Regions from separate parts of the Ochrobactrum vermis genome, predicted to be linked through region 1. Evidence: predicted binding sites of a transcription regulator. Region 1 holds the regulator's gene; each other region holds the start of a gene.
The links. The regulator LexA, encoded in region 1, represses DNA repair genes until DNA is damaged. The targets are predictions, from matches to a motif close to TGTTCNNNNTGTGTTCNG.
Positions count from the first base shown of each region.

Region 2: CQZ93_RS19725 (DNA polymerase IV) is a predicted target of LexA. The motif match lies at 3,414-3,431, and genes of this name have one in related genera.
Region 3: ssb (single-stranded DNA-binding protein) is a predicted target of LexA. The motif match lies at 2,956-2,973, and genes of this name have one in related genera.

Region 1 covers NZ_PCOC01000001.1:1,503,692-1,509,750, forward strand. The annotation lists gene trpD (anthranilate phosphoribosyltransferase) at 1-461, shown strand, start outside; gene trpC (indole-3-glycerol phosphate synthase TrpC) at 478-1,278, shown strand; gene moaC (cyclic pyranopterin monophosphate synthase MoaC) at 1,282-1,758, shown strand; gene CQZ93_RS07445 (molybdopterin molybdotransferase MoeA) at 1,844-3,058, shown strand; gene lexA (transcriptional repressor LexA) at 3,297-4,022, shown strand; partial or broken gene CQZ93_RS07455 (ComEC/Rec2 family competence protein) at 4,125-6,059, opposite strand, start outside.
Region 2 covers NZ_PCOC01000002.1:1,153,722-1,159,780, reverse strand. The annotation lists gene rpmG (50S ribosomal protein L33) at 95-262, shown strand; gene CQZ93_RS19745 (PleD family two-component system response regulator) at 353-1,738, opposite strand; gene CQZ93_RS19740 (response regulator) at 1,761-2,132, opposite strand; gene CQZ93_RS19735 (DUF3572 domain-containing protein) at 2,327-2,614, shown strand; gene rnk (nucleoside diphosphate kinase regulator) at 2,669-3,097, opposite strand; gene CQZ93_RS19725 (DNA polymerase IV) at 3,448-4,785, shown strand; tRNA gene CQZ93_RS19720 (tRNA-Cys) at 4,917-4,990, shown strand; gene CQZ93_RS19715 (hypothetical protein) at 5,438-5,719, opposite strand.
Region 3 covers NZ_PCOC01000001.1:1,316,862-1,322,920, reverse strand. The annotation lists gene phnG (phosphonate C-P lyase system protein PhnG) at 1-128, opposite strand, end outside; gene phnF (phosphonate metabolism transcriptional regulator PhnF) at 243-1,016, shown strand; gene CQZ93_RS06610 (hypothetical protein) at 1,064-1,498, opposite strand; gene arsC (arsenate reductase (glutaredoxin)) at 1,720-2,133, shown strand; gene ssb (single-stranded DNA-binding protein) at 2,250-2,768, opposite strand; gene uvrA (excinuclease ABC subunit UvrA) at 3,759-6,059, shown strand, end outside.

The DNA of each region.
Region 1 (6,059 bases):
GCGTCAGGCGTCAGCTTGTCGGAGTATTCGCACCGCAATGGCTCGTACCGTTGGCCGAAGTTCTCAAGGAGCTTGGCTCCGAAGCCGCCTGGGTTGTTTATGGTGACGGGCTCGACGAAATGACCACTGCGGGCACGACACAAGTTGCCGCCCTTGAGAACGGCCAAATCCGTACCTTTGAAATCACGCCTGAAGACGTTGGCCTCCGTCGTTGCGATCCGGCAGAACTGAAGGGTGGAGAGGCTTCGCTGAACGCTAAGGCTCTGCTGGGTGTGCTTGAAGGCGATAAAAATGCCTATCGAGACATCGTCCTGCTCAATTCGGGCGCGGCACTCGTCATTGCGGACAAGGCGAAAGATCTGAAAGAAGGCATCGCCATCGCGGCGCAATCCATCGACAGCGGTGCAGCACTTGCTGTTTTGCAGAAGGTGATTGCCGTTTCGAACGACAAAGTTGCCTGACGGAAAGGATTAAGTCATGTCCACCGACATTCTGCGTAAGATCGAGGCTTACAAGCGCGAAGAAATCGCCGCAGCCAAGGCCGAACGCACCGTCGCCGATTTGAAGGCACGAGCACAGGATCAGGAAGCACCGCGTGGTTTCCTCGCGGCGCTCGAGGCAAAACGCGCCGCCGGTGAATTCGCGCTGATCGCCGAAATCAAGAAGGCAAGCCCGTCGAAGGGCCTTATCCGCCCTGATTTCGACCCGCCTGAACTAGCGCAAGCCTATGAGGCTGGTGGTGCTGCATGTCTCTCCGTGCTGACTGACACGCCGTCCTTCCAGGGAGCGCCAGAATTTCTGACGGCAGCTCGCAATGCTTGCAGTCTCCCGGCCCTGCGCAAAGATTTTCTGTTCGATACCTATCAGGTGCATGAAGCCCGCAGTTGGGGAGCGGACTGTATTTTGATCATTCTTGCCAGCGTCGACGATGATCTGGCGAAAGCGCTGGAAGAAACCGCGTTCGAGCTCAGTATGGATGCACTCATCGAAGTGCACGACGAGACCGAGATGGAACGTGCACTGAAGCTTTCGTCCCGTCTGCTCGGCGTCAACAATCGCAATTTGCGTACATTTGAAGTTGATCTCGCTGTTTCGGAACGCCTGTCGAAAATGGCACCTTCCGATCGCGTTCTGGTTGGTGAAAGCGGCATATTCACACACGAAGATTGCCTGCGTCTGGAAAAATCTGAAATCGGGACGTTCCTCATCGGAGAGAGCCTGATGCGCCAGGCAGATGTCGCGGCGGCTACCCGTGAACTCCTGACCGGCAAGGCCTGACCAATGGTATCCAAGCTCACCCATATCGACCAGACCGGCGCTGCCAATATGGTGGATGTTGGGGCGAAGGATGAAACTGAACGTCAAGCCACGGCCGAAGGATCGGTCAGAATGAAGCCGGAAACGCTGGCGATCATCCTGGAAGGCAATGCCACTAAGGGCGACGTCATTGGCGCTGCGCGTCTGGCAGGCATCATGGCGGCAAAAAAGACCGCCGACCTGATTCCCCTCTGCCATCCGCTTATGCTGACCAAAGTCGCTGTCGACATCGAACCGGATCAGGCACTACCCGGTTTGCGCGTTCGCGCAGTCGCCAAGCTCAAAGGACGCACGGGCGTGGAAATGGAAGCCCTCACCGCCGTTTCCGTCACGTGTCTTACGATCTATGACATGGCCAAAGCCGTTGACAAACATATGGAGATCGGCGGCATCCGCGTTACCAAAAAAAGCGGCGGTAAATCAGGTGACTGGAAAGCCTGAGCCGCTGAACTTTGCTCTGGATCAATTCTTCCAGACAGGCTTTATGCTCTAAACGGGCCAACAATTCAGTTCGAGAGGAAACGCAATGTCCCTTCTCCCGGTCGATGAAGCACTGGCCCGCATCCTGAAATCCGCGGAACCGCACGGCACAGAACAAGTCGCTTTGTCCGATGCGGGTGGACGCGTGGTTGCAACACCTGTGCTCGCACATTTTCTCCAGCCGCCCTTCGACGGGTCGGCGATGGACGGTTATGCCCTGATCGCGCCCGACAACATCTCTTATCCTGTTGAGTTCGACGTAATAGGCGAATCGGCGGCGGGCAATCGCTTCGAAGGCGAATTGGGGATCGGACAGGCGGTTCGCATTTTCACCGGAGCGCCACTACCCAAAGGCACAGACACAATTGTCATTCAGGAACACACCGAGCGTTCGGGTAACCGGCTCACTGTTCTCGAAGGAATGGAGCCAGGACGGCATATACGCCGCGCGGGCCTCGATTTTTCGCCCGGTAACATCGTCATTTCGAGCGGACGTGAGCTGGATGCCGCCGCCTTATCGCTAGCCGCTGCAAGCGGGAACGCGAAAATCGACGTATTCCAAAAACCCAAGGTGGCAATCGTTGCGACCGGTGATGAACTTGTCGCACCGGGTGAAACACCCGGAAAGGACCAAATTGTTGCGTCGAACAGTGTGGGAATCGCCGAAATCATAAGGCGGTCGGGCGGCAGCCCTGCAGACAAGGGGATCATTCCGGACGATCCTGCCAAAATCGAACAAGCAATAGCAGACAGCCTGCAAAGCGGCATCGACATTCTGGTTACGATCGGCGGCGCGTCCGTCGGGGATCGAGATTTTGTGCACGGCGCGCTTCAAAAATTGGGAGTCGATCTCGATTTTTGGAAGATCGCCATGAGGCCGGGCAAACCACTGATGTACGGACGCATCGGTGTGAATGGCAAAATTGTGCATGTGATAGGCTTGCCCGGTAATCCTGTTTCGAGCCTCGTCTGCAGTCTAGTTTTCCTCCGTCCGCTTGTCGCCAAGCTGGCCGGAACCAACCTTGATGCCGACATCCGGCCTGCGAAGCTTGGTGCTTCCCTACCTGCAAATGACCATCGCCGCGATTATATCCGGGTTACAATCGAATCAACTCCGGATGGAACGCTGATCGCGAAGCCATTTCCGGTCCAGGATTCGTCCATGCTCTCGGCTCTCGTCGGCTCAAAAGCACTTCTCATCAGAGATGAGAACGCGTCCGCTGCCTCAATCGGCGACGATTGTCGCGTCCTTATGCTGTAGATCAAAGACAGATTCCGGCTTTTCTAATTATGAGAGAAATCATATAACTAATTATAATATATATATTATATCGCTTCTAATCTAAAATTTCCCACCAATGACGCTCTCGTGTCAAAACGTTCCGCCCATTCTCACTCGGAGCGTTAATGGATTTAAAACCATTGCAGAACAAGACTGGAACATATAGTGTTCGTTCTGGTTTTGTTTTTCTCAATTCTTGGTCGGGAGGGTGTCGCGCATGTTAACCCGTAAACAGCACGAGCTTCTGCTGTTCATTCACGAACGTCTGAAAGAAACAGGCATTCCGCCGTCTTTCGATGAAATGAAAGAAGCACTCGATCTGGCTTCAAAATCGGGTATCCATCGTCTGATTACGGCTCTGGAAGAGCGTGGTTTCATCCGCCGCCTGCCGAACAGAGCACGTGCGCTTGAGGTTTTGCGCCTGCCTGATTCCATCGCACCGGGGCTCAATGCGCAAAAGAAGTTCGCCCCTAGCGTTATCGAAGGTAGTCTGGGCAAAGCGCCGCCGCCGCCCTCACCGGGACGCCCTGCCCCTGTAGCTACGAATGACGACACGTCCGGAACTGTATCCATACCGGTTATGGGGCGGATTGCTGCCGGCGTGCCCATCTCCGCGATTCAGAATCAAACCCATTCCCTCAGCCTTCCGCCCGAAATGATCGGCGCGGGCGAGCATTACGCTCTTGAGGTCAAAGGCGATTCAATGATCGATGCCGGAATTTTCGACGGAGACACCGTCATTATCAAGCGTGGCGAATCCGCAAATCCAGGTGAAATCGTGGTGGCGCTTGTCGATGACGAAGAAGCAACTTTGAAACGCTTTCGTCGCAAGGGAGCATCCATAGCTCTTGAAGCCGCTAATCCGGCTTACGAAACACGAATATTCGGACCTGACCGTGTTCGTGTGCAGGGTAAGCTTGTCGGCCTGATCCGCCGCTACTAGAGCATTTCCAACAAAAGAACGAAGCGGCTTTACGTAGGAAATACGTAAGGCAAAGAGATCGAGCGGATCCATAGTTCATTTTTAATTGGAAGCGTTCGAGAATCATTTGCAGCGATTTGCTTCGTCGTCGGCGTCTGATGTGCAGCTCGCTGCGTTTTTGACAGCTCGAGATTTGGACTTGTACTCACGTTCGGGCAAGCCGCGCGCCGGACGCGAATGGATGCGATGCAAATGCCAAGGACGGCTTGGCGTATCGACTGCAAATGTTATTCGGTTATCGTGTTGCAGATCAGATATCGCCTGCCCGACGTCTGGTTTTATTGTTTCGGACGAAACTATCGATAAAGCCTGGAAAGCTTGGTTTGGTTCTGGTGCTTTCCCGAGTCTGATTTCCACAGCTCCCTTCAGCGCCAGATCGCGTTTACTGATGCTCAGAGTTTTGGAACGACCGCACGACGCGTTTTTGCCGGGAACCGCGAGAATAACCACATCGCCGATATTGCAGGCTATCTCTTGCATTGCGATGTTTGCCGTATAGGCAAGTGTGCGACCATCGCGCAGATTGATCGTGCACAATCCATCTTCGCATTCAAACCCATTCCCACCCGTTCGTTTCTTGTTTTTGCCTGATGGCGGCACGATAAACTCTTCTATCAGATAAGCGGTTTTCCAATTATCGATCGTAAATTGCGAGGGGCGGTTTCGATTGATCGCGAACCTGCCATCCGCCAATCGGACGCCTACCAGTTTGGCATCCTCCGATATTACGATATCGGGCAAAGGCTCCCTGATGAAAACAACGAGCCCAACAGCAATGAACGGAAGCGCCAGTACCTTCAGTCTGGTAGACAGAACAACAGCCAGAACGAGCGCAATGGTCCACAGAACGAGAGTGAGTGCCGGCATCGTCCCCGGATTGCCGTCGGGGGACCATGCCGCAACAAGGGCGGCAATATGCCTGACGGTGAAAATTCCCCACCCCATGATCTGCAAAGGCACCCAGTCCAGTTGCAGCGGCATTAGCACGAGACCGAAGACAGCGAACGGCATCACGAGGAGCGCTATTACGGGCTCGGCTAGAACGTTGCCAAGCAGGCCTAACGGTGCGGTATTGTTGAAATGATAAGCAGCAAAAACTCCGCTGGCCAGTCCGGCAATGACTGAAGTGGCGGCTGCAGCCGTGATCGGTTTCAGGATTCTTCCAGCAAAGCCATGGGTGGTCCTGCCACGCTTTTCCTTACCAATCTGTCTGCTCGCGCTGCGCTCACTCCACCAGGCATAACCGGCAATCAACGCGGCTGTGGCTGAGAAAGACATTTGAAAACTCGGCCCCAATATCTCGTGCGGCGAGATTGCGATCATGGCGATAGCTGCAATCGCCAGATTACGCATGCTGATGGCAGCTCGATCCACCAGCAATGCTCCGAGCATGATCGAGATCATTATATAACTACGTTGTGCGGCGACATCCGCACCTGACATAGCAAGATAGAAGGTACAGCTTAGCAGAGAGAGAAATGCCGCATACTTCTTCACAGGATGCCGTACACTGAAGGCGGGAAACAGCGCGAAAAGTGACCGCAACGTCAGCATGACGACCCCGGCGGCTAGTGCCATATGCAAGCCGGAGATCGACAGAATATGCGCTAGTCCCGCTTTGCGCAGATCTTCATTGGTCTGCTCGCTGATCCCTGCACGCGTACCTGCTACGAGCGCAGAAGCGACACTGCCATCCTCCCCACCAATCACCTCTTCAATCCGTTCCGAAACCCGAACGCGCAGCATGGCAATCCACTGAGAAATTTCCGCAGTCAGTTCATCTGGCGGAGAAACCGGCGTCGCTTTGGGGATTCCGAGAAAAAAACCATTGGCACCGATCCCATTGAAGTAAGTGTGGAACGAGAAATCATAATTGCCGGGGCGAACTGGGCCTGACGGGATACGCAGTCGTACAAAGCCTGTCAGTCCGCCACCGATCACGGTCGACGCCGGAATGTCCCTTGCATTGATGCGGATGCGCTTGGGTGGAAAACGGAG
Region 2 (6,059 bases), on a different contig from region 1:
GGAGGTTTCCATCCATTGAGCATGATCCCGAGAGTTGGGAACCGATTTTCGGCAAGATCATGCTCCGGCAAAGATACAGAGCAGGTAATTCGATATGGCCAAGGCTACGACGATCAAGATCAAGCTTTTGTCGACCGCTGACACCGGCTTCTTCTACGTAACGAAGAAGAACAGCCGCACGATGACGGAAAAGATGACAAAGACCAAGTACGACCCAATTGCGCGCAAACACGTCGATTTCAAGGAAACGAAAATCAAGTAATTCGCTTCCGATCGTCATCGACAAGACGATTGAAATAAAAAACCGTCTCTTTCGAGACGGTTTTTTTGTTTTCCGACCGTCGTTCAGCCTTCAGGCAGCTGATGAGACGATGCGGTTGCGGCCGCCTTTCTTTGCCTGATAAAGCGCTGCATCTGTCCTCGAGAAAAGAGCGTCGGCGCTATCTCCCATCAACCTCAGTCCAGCGACCCCCATGCTGATGGTCAGATTGACCTTGTGCTTGCCGTTGGCGACAACAAAGGGCGTGCCCGACACAGCAATCCGGATGCGCTCTGCAACAGCCTTCGCGGCTTCCACATCACTGTCCGGCAGAACTACGACGAATTCCTCTCCGCCGTAGCGACACATGAGATCCATTCCGCGAATATTCTTGCGCAGACGCGCTGCAAACTCACGAAGGACATCGTCACCGGCATCGTGCCCATATTGGTCATTGATCCGTTTGAAGTGATCGAAGTCGAGCATAATGACTGACAATGGACGCTCACGCCCCACGGCGCGCGTCAGCAGGACAGGCATGTGCGTATCGAGATAACGGCGGTTGTGCAGCCCTGTGAGACTATCCGTCACCGCCATGGCGATTGTGCGATTGAGGCTCTGCCGCAATAGATCGTTATAGCACTTCCGTTTGATCTGGGTCCGCAGACGGGCGAAGAGCTCCAGCTTCTCAAGCGGACGCATCAGATAGTCGTTCACGCCCAGCTCCAGCGCACGCACCACAAGTGCTCCCTCATCCTCCCGAACGACGAGAATGATCGGCACCAGCCTCGTGCGTTCTATGGTTCGTAGCTGCGAACAAAGACGAAGCGGATCGTAGTAAGTGAAATTGGCCGAAACGACGATGCTGTCGTAATCAGTATCTATCGCCCGGATTAATGCCGTGTTGGCATCGCTGGCCACGTCGACACGATAGTTCTCGCCAAGAATGAGCCTTAGGCGTGCAGCCGCCAGTTCGTCCTCATCAACGATGAGAATACGCGCCACCTCGTCCTCATCGGCATAGTTGCCGCCCATCTTGCTTGCCAGCAGTGTTTCCACCTCGGCATCAGCAATTGTACCAGTCCGTTGAAACAGCTCGTCAGAAACCAATTTCAGCCGCGCCAGGCTCTTCACGCGCGACAGAAGCTGGAGATCGCTGACGGGCTTTGACAGAAAGTCGTCAGCTCCGGCTTCAAGACCGCGAATCTTATCCTCGGAACCATCGAGTGAAGTGACCATAACGACCGGAATATTGGACGTGCGTGGATCATCCTTCAAACGACGACACACTTCAAAACCGTCCATATCCGGCATTAATATGTCGAGGAGCACAACGTCAATCTGCCCGCCAAGGCAAATTTCTATGGCCTCAGGTCCATTATAAGCCGTAACAACCTCATAATATTCAGATAGCAGCCGAGCCTCGAGGAGTTTTACATTGGAATCCACATCGTCAACGACGAGAATTCGTGCAGTCATGATGCCCCTCGCCCTATTTCCGCTAAGCGTCGCCCAGATAGGATTTAATTGTTTCTATGAAGCGGGGAACAGATATCGGCTTTGATATATAGGCTTCACAGCCTCCCTGCCGAATGCGTTCCTCGTCGCCCTTCATTGCAAACGCCGTCACGGCAATGACTGGAATATGCCGTAATTCGTCGTCGTCCTTCAGCCATTTGGTAACTTCCAGCCCCGACACCTCGGGTAGCTGTATGTCCATAAGAATCAGGTCAGGCCGATGTTCCCGCGCAAGATCCAGCGCCTCAAGCCCGTTTCTCGTCCTGATCGTCTCATATCCGCTGGCTTCGATAAGATCGCGAAACAACTTCATATTGAGTTCGTTGTCTTCGACGATCATTACGCTTTTCGGCATCGAAAATTCCTTGGTCTTATTCCCTGTAGCAACCCGGCATTTTCTCGATTTTCTTGTCTGCCAGAAAGTCCCCACTTTTTAGACTGCGAATAGTTTAACCTCATTTCATTGATGAAAGGCAAATAATTCCGTTGTTCCTCGACAAGTCGACCGTTACACATTCGGCGAAGCTATGAAGGAAGCGGAGAAACCACATGAAGGCGCCGATGAGCCAAGCGGATGCTGAAGCGATCGCTATTGAAGCGTTAGGTTGGCTGGCGCAGGACAAGGACCTGCTGCCTCGCTTTCTAGCACTGACAGGCATAGAGGCCACGTCAATCCGACAGGCAGCGCTAGAGCCAGGCTTTCTTGCCGGTGTATTGCAGTTTTTTCTGGCGCATGAGCCGACATTGCTGCGCTACTGCGAAGACGCGGGGCGTGACCCGGTAACAATCGAGAAAGCACTGACATACCTGCCCGGCGGGGTAAACCGGCACCTTTAGCTCAATGCCCCAATCGTTATGTTGAAAAGCCCGGCTTGCCGGGCTTTTTATTGACTATTCAGCGGCAGGATTTGCCGCAGCAGCCTCAGCTTCATCTGAAACCGATAACACGTTCAGCTCATGCTGCTTGCCATCGCGTGCGGTCCAGGAAATTGACTGGCCAGGCGCAAGGCCGATCAACGCAGTTCCGATGGGCGTGAGAATCGAAATCTTGCCTTGCGCAATATCCGCCTCGCCCGGATATACCAGCGTCACCCGGCGCTCATGTCCATCATTGGAGCGAAACTCCACGGTAGAGCCCATATGAATCACGTTCTGCGGCAAACGCTTCGCGGGCACCACTTTCGCGCGGTCGAGTTCGACCATCAGTTCCTCGGCAATCTCCTCGAGACGTTCGGAAACATTGGTGGCCAGCCCCATCAGGCGTTCATAGTCGATTTCGCTGACGACGATATTGGGCTTCTTGCGATTCTTTCCGCTCATGGCGAGTGCTCACTGCTGTTGAAAGGTAATAAGTCTGCGTGCTGTTTTTCGGCACGAAGCTGTTCAGATTGATTTTGGTGAAAGCGCTTATTTGAAATCCGCTGTCGAACAAGCGGCGTACCGTCCCCCGGAGTTCCCCTGCGCTAGGCAGAACTCGAGGGTAGCTATCCCGTGATCGGATAAACCCGATGGAGTATGGATGCAAAACGGTTGTTCATGACGCTAAACTTGGTGATATTCCCGGCAATGTCAAGTGTAAGACCAACCAGCATCATATATCCCGGTGGCGCTCCGGCCTTTCGATGCTATAAAACGATGTTCCTTTTATGTTCATCAGACGGTTTGTCCACATGGCTGACACCACTGCCCCAAACAATCCGGAAAAAGGTGTATGCCGCGATTGTCTTTCGCCGCAAAAATCGGACACGATCAGGCGATGCCATGCATGTGGCAGTCCCCGCCTTCTACGCCATAAAGAGCTCTATAAGCTCACCTTGGCGCATGTTGATTGCGACGCGTTTTACGCCTCTGTTGAAAAGCGGGACAATCCGCAACTGCGGGACAAGCCGCTCATCATTGGCGGCGGAAAACGCGGCGTCGTGTCAACCGCCTGCTATCTCGCCCGCATTCATGGCGTACGATCAGCAATGCCAATGTTCAAGGCACTGGAAGCTTGTCCAGACGCTGTCGTCGTCAAGCCGAACATGGAAAAATATGTCCGCGTCGGTCGCGAAATCCGACAGATGATGCGTGACCTCACGCCCCTTGTGGAGCCTCTATCCATTGATGAAGCGTTTCTGGACTTGAGTGGTACTGAGCGCCTGCATAAGGCGCCGCCTGCTATTGTTCTCGCCCGCTTTGCCAAACGCGTAGAGGATGAAATCGGGATTTCTGCTTCGATTGGGCTATCCTACTGCAAATTTCTGGCCAAGGTTGCATCAGACATCGAAAAGCCGCGGGGGTTTTCCGTTATCGGTGAGGCGGAAGCACTGGCTTTTCTGCGGGACAGACCTGTCAGCACAATCTGGGGCGTCGGCAAAGCCTTTGCAGCCAAATTGGAAAGCGACGGCATTCGTTCAATTGGCCAGCTGCAGACGATGGAGGAAGGAGCGCTCATGAAAGCCTATGGCACTATGGGCCAGCGTCTTTATCGTTTGTCCCGAGGACAGGACAGCCGCAAGGTCGAGCCGGACCATGACATGAAAAGTGTTTCAGCCGAAACGACCTTCAACAACGATCTGTCGGACGCCAGCGATCTCGTCCCGGTTTTACGCGCGCTTGCCGAAAAGGTTTCCCGGCGACTGAAAGCGGGGGAAATAGCCGGACGAACGGTCGTTTTGAAACTGAAGACCCACGATTTCAAGTTACGCACGCGCAATCGCCAGCTTTCAGATCCAACCCAGCTTGCCGACAGAATCTTCCGTCATGGGTTACAGCTTCTTGAGAAAGAACTGGATGGAACGCGATTTCGTTTGCTTGGGATTGGGGTTAGTGAACTTTCCTCAAGTGATCGCGCAGATCCGCCCGACCTAGTAGACACTCAAGCTACCAAACGCGCCGTCGCCGAAAACGCCGTTGACCGCTTGCGAAACAAATTTGGATCTAGCGTTGTCGAAACCGGCTATACTTTCTCCAAGGGCAATCTTGCACGCCCGCAAATGCCGCCGGATCAAGACGAACAGTCTTGAGGTTTCACGGCGAGTAGAAACCTCTGTAGAAATTTTCTACTTTTGCCTCTAACAGCTTGACGAGACCGGTCTGTATCAATATTGGAACGGACCAAGGCGCTGCCAACTGATTTGGCAACAGCTTTACGGAAGGCCTCGTGGCGGAGTGGTTACGCAGAGGACTGCAAATCCTTGCACCCCGGTTCGATTCCGGGCGAGGCCTCCAAAAATCCCAAATAAAATCAATATCATACCTGCCATTACTGTGAAAGACGCATCGTAACTCTAGTTGCAATGCCTACACTGCGCGGAATGAGCACTTACGGTTATGAAACTGTCCGGAAACAATTCTGCATTTGTCGCTAGCACAGACAACCGGCGAAGACTTGTTGTCTGGATGGCGTCGAAACGTCGGATAGATTGCATCGCGTGAACCAGGCATCTTATTCGACCTCCCCAAAAGGCCCGCCTGCCTGAATACACAGAGCCCCAGCCAAAGAGAAGATGTGTCTCGGTAAGCCCCCACCTGCTACCATGGTAGCGTCATTTTATCGGATTTCACCGCTTTAGTGTGGGATTTAACATCCGCCGACACGAAGAAACACGCTGTCCGCTATACAACACATGCAGCACATGCAGCGCTTCAGTAGGGTCGGAATGCAAAAAGAAAACGTCATTTGCGATCGCGTTGCTGTTCAACACATTCCTTTGCATCCTGCCCCGGCGCACATTTATCCTTTTCAGGCATTTGAAGCCGGTCCTGTTTCTGGGACCCGGATTTTTGAGGAACGTAAACACTATCTGGGTCGGAAGGCGGCTGCCCGGGCGCAGGTGGCGGGTCGCCCGGTACTTCTGGTTCTTGCGTACCTGATTGCGTTGGCATTCCCGATTCCTGTGCGAAAATCATGCTCGAAGAGATTAATAGTAGCATCATGACAACTATGGCCCGTTTCATTTCCCTACTCCAACAGTTGGACTGATAAAAGATTCAACTGAATTCGGAGCAAAAATGTTCCTTGCGCTGCATTTCCAAGCCCCCATCTGGCCTCTGGTGGTTTCTTAGAAGATCTGAGGAATACCGAATGGCTTTTCACATTCTGTCAGATCGAAGCGCGCCATCACCGCCCGTAATCATTGGAGGCAATGAATCATAAGCTTCTCAAACCGCAATATATTTACGGTTATGTGACCTAATCCCGCAGTTATGAGGTGCTGCGAGAATAACTGCCAGAAACATGCCGCCAACTAAAATTAAGAAAAACAATCAGAATGTTAACACGAGTCCGACACGGTTC
Region 3 (6,059 bases), 190 kb from region 1:
TCGCCGCTTGCGCGAGCGAGAAGCGCCATACTGGCCTGACGTGCACTCTGCGTCGCATCCGGCGCTGTTCTGTTTCCAGTCGTGGAGCCCACTCCACTTCCACCCGTGCTATGCCGCGTCGTCTGCATGAGCTTATCCGCCCTATCCAATCTTGTTGACTTGATTACTTAGATTGTCTAGTTATATAGACAACTATACAATACCAGAATGGATACACCCTGCCAATGACAGGACGATGACAGTTGATGACGAAGAACAGGCGAATTGAGAGAAACAGCGGTGTAGCCATCTGGCGGCAGATTGCCGACGAGATACGCGGCGACATCATGGCCGGGAAGCTTCAGTCCGGGGCGCGGATGCCAGCCGAGATGGACCTGGCAGAACGATTTGGCGTCAATCGTCACACAGTGCGCAGCGCCATTGCAGCTCTGACACAGGAAGGTGTGCTACGGGCAGAACAAGGGCGCGGCACCTTTGTCGCCAATGCAAAACGCCTCACCTACCGGATCGGGCGCCGCACCCGTATTTCGCAATCGCTGGCTTCGCAGGTAAGCGATATGAAGGGAAGTCTACTCGCGTCCGACATAGCGCCAGCCTCACCGGATATAGCCGAGGCGCTCGAGATCGAGCCCGGTTCACCCGTGACACGGCTGGAAACCTTGCACAGTGCCGATGGGCGCCCGGTATCGCGTGCAACACTCTGGATCAGTGCCGAAAAATTTCCTGAAATAGCGACGGACTATGCGGAAAGCGGTTCAATCACTGCCGCTTTCAAAAAAGCAGGCATTGTGGATTACTTTCGTAAATCCACGGTCATATCCGCCCGCCATGCGGATTCTGACGATCTGAAACATTTGAAACTTTCGCCCGGCGCCATCGTGCTGACGGCCAAGGCGATCAATGTGAATACCGACGGAGCGCCAATCCAGTATTCGCTGACACGGTTTTCAGCCGACAATATGGAATTCTCAATCGAGACCTACCCCGGCGACCCTCAGATGAACGGCGTGATTTGAGCCATCCTACACATTGCGGCTAAGGTTTTTCTGGCGGTCGATATCGGTCATTCCCTATAAACAGGAGTTTTATCAATCGTCAGGCCAAACCTCTTTGCAAGCTTCTCTGCCGATGCCGGACGCAGACAATACATTGCCTTCAGCTGGCAGGCATCGGCATCCCAGTTTTCGTATGAGAACGGCGTCATTACGTATCTATTGGGATTTTTAACGGTCGGGATTGAAAATGCCGTATGACAATAGCGGCCAGCACCCGCTTTTCTGGTGTCTTCCACGATATGGATTCTGCTGCCGTTCACGTTGATAACGCCATCGCCGAAACAGCGTTTAATATCAGATTTCGAATAGCCTATGTCCCAGTTTTCGTGAGCGAAAGCCTTGGACATCTCGGTTGGAGGCGTAATCTTGATTTGGCAGCACGGCTCTTTCTTTGTGCAGCCAGCCACCGCCAGCAATGCGCTGACAACAATTATTCCCCGCATTTTCCCCACCAAAGCTTTTGTAAATACACAAGAATTAGATGCGAACCAAAGACCGAGTCGCAACCGAAAGTCGAGCCGGGGCAAGATCTTTGGGGCTCTGCTTTTTCTCCTTGCGCCGAACCCGTTGGTTATCTTTTCGGTGTCTGGATGGTGAACCGCTCCAGACGCTGGTACGAACAGGGTATCGTTCAGAAGTCGCCAACCCAGACAGGAAAACTCTGATGGCCGTCACTATTTTCCACAACCCGAAATGCGGCACCTCGCGCAATACGCTGGCGATGATCCGCGCCAGTGGCGAAGAACCCGTCATTGTCGAATATGTGCAGAATCCGCCCACGCGGGAGCGTCTGGTCGGACTGCTGACGGCCATGAGCCTTACGCCGCGTGAATTGCTGCGTGAGAAAGGCACACCCTATGTCGAACTCGGCCTGTCCGATCTGAAATGGACCGACGACGAGCTGATCGACTTCATGATGGCTCATCCGATTCTGATCAACCGGCCCATCGTCGAAACGCCGCGTGGCACCAGGCTGTGCCGCCCCTCCGAACTGGTTCTGGCTCTTCTGGAAAACCCTCTTGCTTCGTTCACCAAAGAAGACGGCGAGCAGATTACATTCGAAGAAAAGTCGCGCTGACAGGGATTACGAAATCGCAAGCCGACACCGTGCTTTAGAAGCATGAGAGAAACAGAAAAGGCGCTGTAAAACAGCGCCTTATCGCATTTCACTTATAAACTGGATGATGTTTACTATCAGAACGGAATTTCGTCGTCCAGATCGCGTGAGAAGCCACCACCGCTGCCACCACCCGAAGACGGGCCGGACGAACCAAAATCACCGCCGCCGCCGGAATAATCCGACATTTGGTTGCGATTGCCGCCGCCACCGCCAAACGAGCGGCCTTCGCCGCCACCTTCACCACGGCTGTCTAGCATCTGCAGTTCACCACGGAACTTTTGCAGCACAACTTCCGTCGAATAGCGGTCGTTTCCGTTCTGATCCTGCCATTTGCGGGTCTGGAGCGCGCCTTCGATATAAACCTTGGCGCCCTTCTTCAGATATTGTTCCGCAACCTTGGCAAGGTTCTCATTGAAAATGACGACGCTGTGCCATTCGGTGCGATCCTTGCGTTCGCCGCTCTGACGGTCGCGCCAGCTTTCCGACGTTGCAATGCGCAGATTGGCGACCACATCGCCCGAATTCAGACGACGAATTTCCGGATCGGCACCAAGATTGCCGACCAGAATGACTTTGTTGACGCTACCAGCCATCGAAAAACTACTCCGGGTCTCGCATGCACACTCTCCGCACGTCCCTGCACGGACAAGAGGTACTTTCCAAATGAAAGATCAGGCGCAACGATGCGCCATCACCAGAAACTCATATGTTCACCTTACAGGACTGACTTGATGCGCGCTCAATCCAGCGCGGTGAATTTGTCAATGTCCACAGAGTTTATGTTCTTGTTTTGTTCAAAATGCAACCTTTCGACGTAAAAAAGTCGTGCGTTCGCCACAATTTTTGACGGGTTTTTACATCGTTTATCGCGATGAAGATGCACTTTGCCTTATTTCAGAGCCCAAAACGGCATCTGCCTTAATTTCAAAACAGCCTCACCGGCCATCCTTATGGAGCCAAAACGTCCGCGCCGCGCAACCGGATCAGCTTCCAAGAAAAAGCCCTGCCGCTCACTGTATCTTTGGCGCGCAGGGCTTGGGGTTTGAGCAATGCTCATGTGTCGACATTAATTCGTCGGCAGGTCTTTTCGGATCACAAAGGCGCACGGCCATTTGCATTCCGCGCAAATTCAAATTGTCGGCAATCACACTTTCAATCAACGAGGCATCATTCCTTGCGAAAAGATGCTGCCGCAACCGAAACGGATTGTGCTTTCATCTCTGTGAAAGCTAGGCACTGTAGTCAGGTGGACTCATGCTCCTTTACCTCCCTACTGGGTCTCCCCGCCTCCTGCGGACCTCTTGCCGATGCCGTGTCATCCCACCGCGGCACCTCTCCGCTATCAGCGAGTAAGGGCAGTCTGCTCCTGTCAGGAGTGACAGTCAACGCTCTTGCGTTCACATTTCGTATCGCCTATCAGAAGGCTGGTTGTTCGATATTTGTTCTAATGATAAGAGTGCACCGATGAATGACCGGAGCCCCCTTCTTATTGGAGGGTTTCACCCCATATTAGAGACCGGCCCGACGTGTTTCACCATTCGGCGCCCGTTTATCCATGGCATCATGAGCAGGCAGGACGCGGAATGAGCGATCAGAAATTCATTTCCATACGTGGCGCGCGCGAACACAATCTGAAGAATGTCGACCTCGATCTGCCTCGCGACAAGCTGATCGTGATGACTGGGCTTTCCGGCTCGGGCAAATCCTCGCTTGCCTTCGATACGATCTATGCGGAAGGCCAGCGCCGCTATGTCGAAAGCCTTTCGGCCTATGCGCGCCAGTTCCTCGAAATGATGCAGAAGCCGGATGTCGACCAGATCGACGGCCTGTCGCCTGCCATTTCGATCGAACAGAAGACGACGAGCCGCAATCCGCGTTCGACGGTTGGCACCGTCACTGAAATCTACGACTACATGCGCCTGCTCTTTGCGCGCGTAGGTGTGCCCTATTCGCCGGCGACCGGCCTTCCCATCGAAAGCCAGACGGTCAGCCAGATGGTCGACCGCGTCTTGACACTGGAAGAAGGCACCCGCCTTTATATCCTCGCGCCCATCGTTCGTGGTCGCAAGGGCGAGTACAAGAAGGAACTGGCTGAGCTTCAGAAAAAGGGTTTTCAGCGCGTCAAGGTAGACGGTACCTTCTATGAAATCGCCGATGTTCCGGCACTGGACAAGAAGTACAAACACGACATCGATGTGGTGGTCGACCGCGTTGTGGTGCGCGCTGACCTGTCGACCCGCCTCGCCGACAGCCTCGAAACCAGTCTCAAGCTTGCCGAGGGTCTGGCCGTTGCCGAATTCGCGGACAAGCCGCTGCCGCCTGAAGAAACAGCAGAAGGCGGCGCGGCCAACAAATCGGCCAACGAAACGCATGAGCGCATTCTGTTTTCGGAAAAGTTCGCATGCCCGGTTTCCGGTTTCACCATTCCTGAAATCGAGCCGCGCCTGTTCTCGTTCAACAATCCGTTCGGCGCCTGCCCGACCTGCGACGGCCTCGGCACGCAGCAGGCCATCGATCCGAACCTGATCGTTCCCGATGAAACGGCAGTGTTGAAGGACGGCGCGATTGCCCCATGGGCGCGATCTTCGTCACCCTACTACAATCAGACACTGGAAGCGCTTGGCAAAGCCTTTGGATTCAAGATAGGCGCACGCTGGGCAGATCTTCCGGAAGAATCCCAGCAGGCCATTCTCTATGGCACCAAGGGCAAGGAAATCACTTTCCAATATGATGACGGCCTGCGCTCCTACCAGACGACAAAGCCTTTTGAAGGTGTGATCCCGAATCTGGAGCGCCGCTGGAAGGAGACCGATTCCGCCTGGTCGCGTGAAGATATCGAGCGTTTCATGGCCTCGACGCCCTGCCCTGCCTGCAGCGGTTATCGCCTGAAACCGGAAGCACTGGCGGTAAAGATCGGCATGAAGCACATCGGCGAGATCACGGGAATGTCGATCCGCAAGGCCGATGCCTGGTTCCGTGACGTCGATGGCAGCTTCAATGACAAGCAGCGCGAAATTGCCGCCCGCATCCTCAAGGAAATTCGCGAGCGCCTGCAGTTCCTCAACGATGTCGGCCTCGATTATCTGACGCTGGCACGTAATTCCGGCACGTTGTCAGGTGGCGAAAGCCAGCGTATCCGTCTTGCCTCGCAGATCGGCTCCGGCCTGACCGGCGTGCTTTACGTGCTGGATGAACCATCCATTGGTTTGCATCAGCGCGACAATGCCCGGCTTCTCGATACGCTGCGCCACCTGCGCGATCTCGGCAATACGGTCATTGTGGTCGAGCATGACGAGGATGCGATCCTGACTGCCGATTATGTGGTCGATATCGGCCCGGCGGCAGGCGTCCATGGTGGCAAGATCATTGCTCAAGGGTCGCCACAGGACGTGATGTCCAATGCGAACTCGCTGACCGGCAAATATCTGTCAGGCGCGATGGAAGTTGCTGTTCCGGCGGAACGCCGCAAGATTTCAAAGTCCAAGCGCATCAAGGTCATGGGCGCGCGCGGCAACAACCTGAAAAATGTCTCGGCGGATATTCCGCTTGGCACGTTCACCGCCGTCACCGGCGTTTCAGGCGGCGGCAAGTCCACCTTCCTGATCGAAACCCTGTACAAGGCTGCTTCGCGCCGCATCATGGGCTCGCGCGAACACCCGGCGGAGCATGACCGTATCGAGGGGTTGGAGTTCCTCGACAAGGTGATTGATATTGACCAGTCACCTATCGGTCGTACGCCGCGCTCCAACCCGGCAACATACACCGGCGCCTTCACGCCGATCCGCGACTGGTTTGCGGGTCTGCCGGAAGCCAAGGCACGCGGGTATCAGCCGGGCCGCTTCTCGTTCAATGTGAAGGGTGGACGCTGCGAGGCCTGTCAGGGC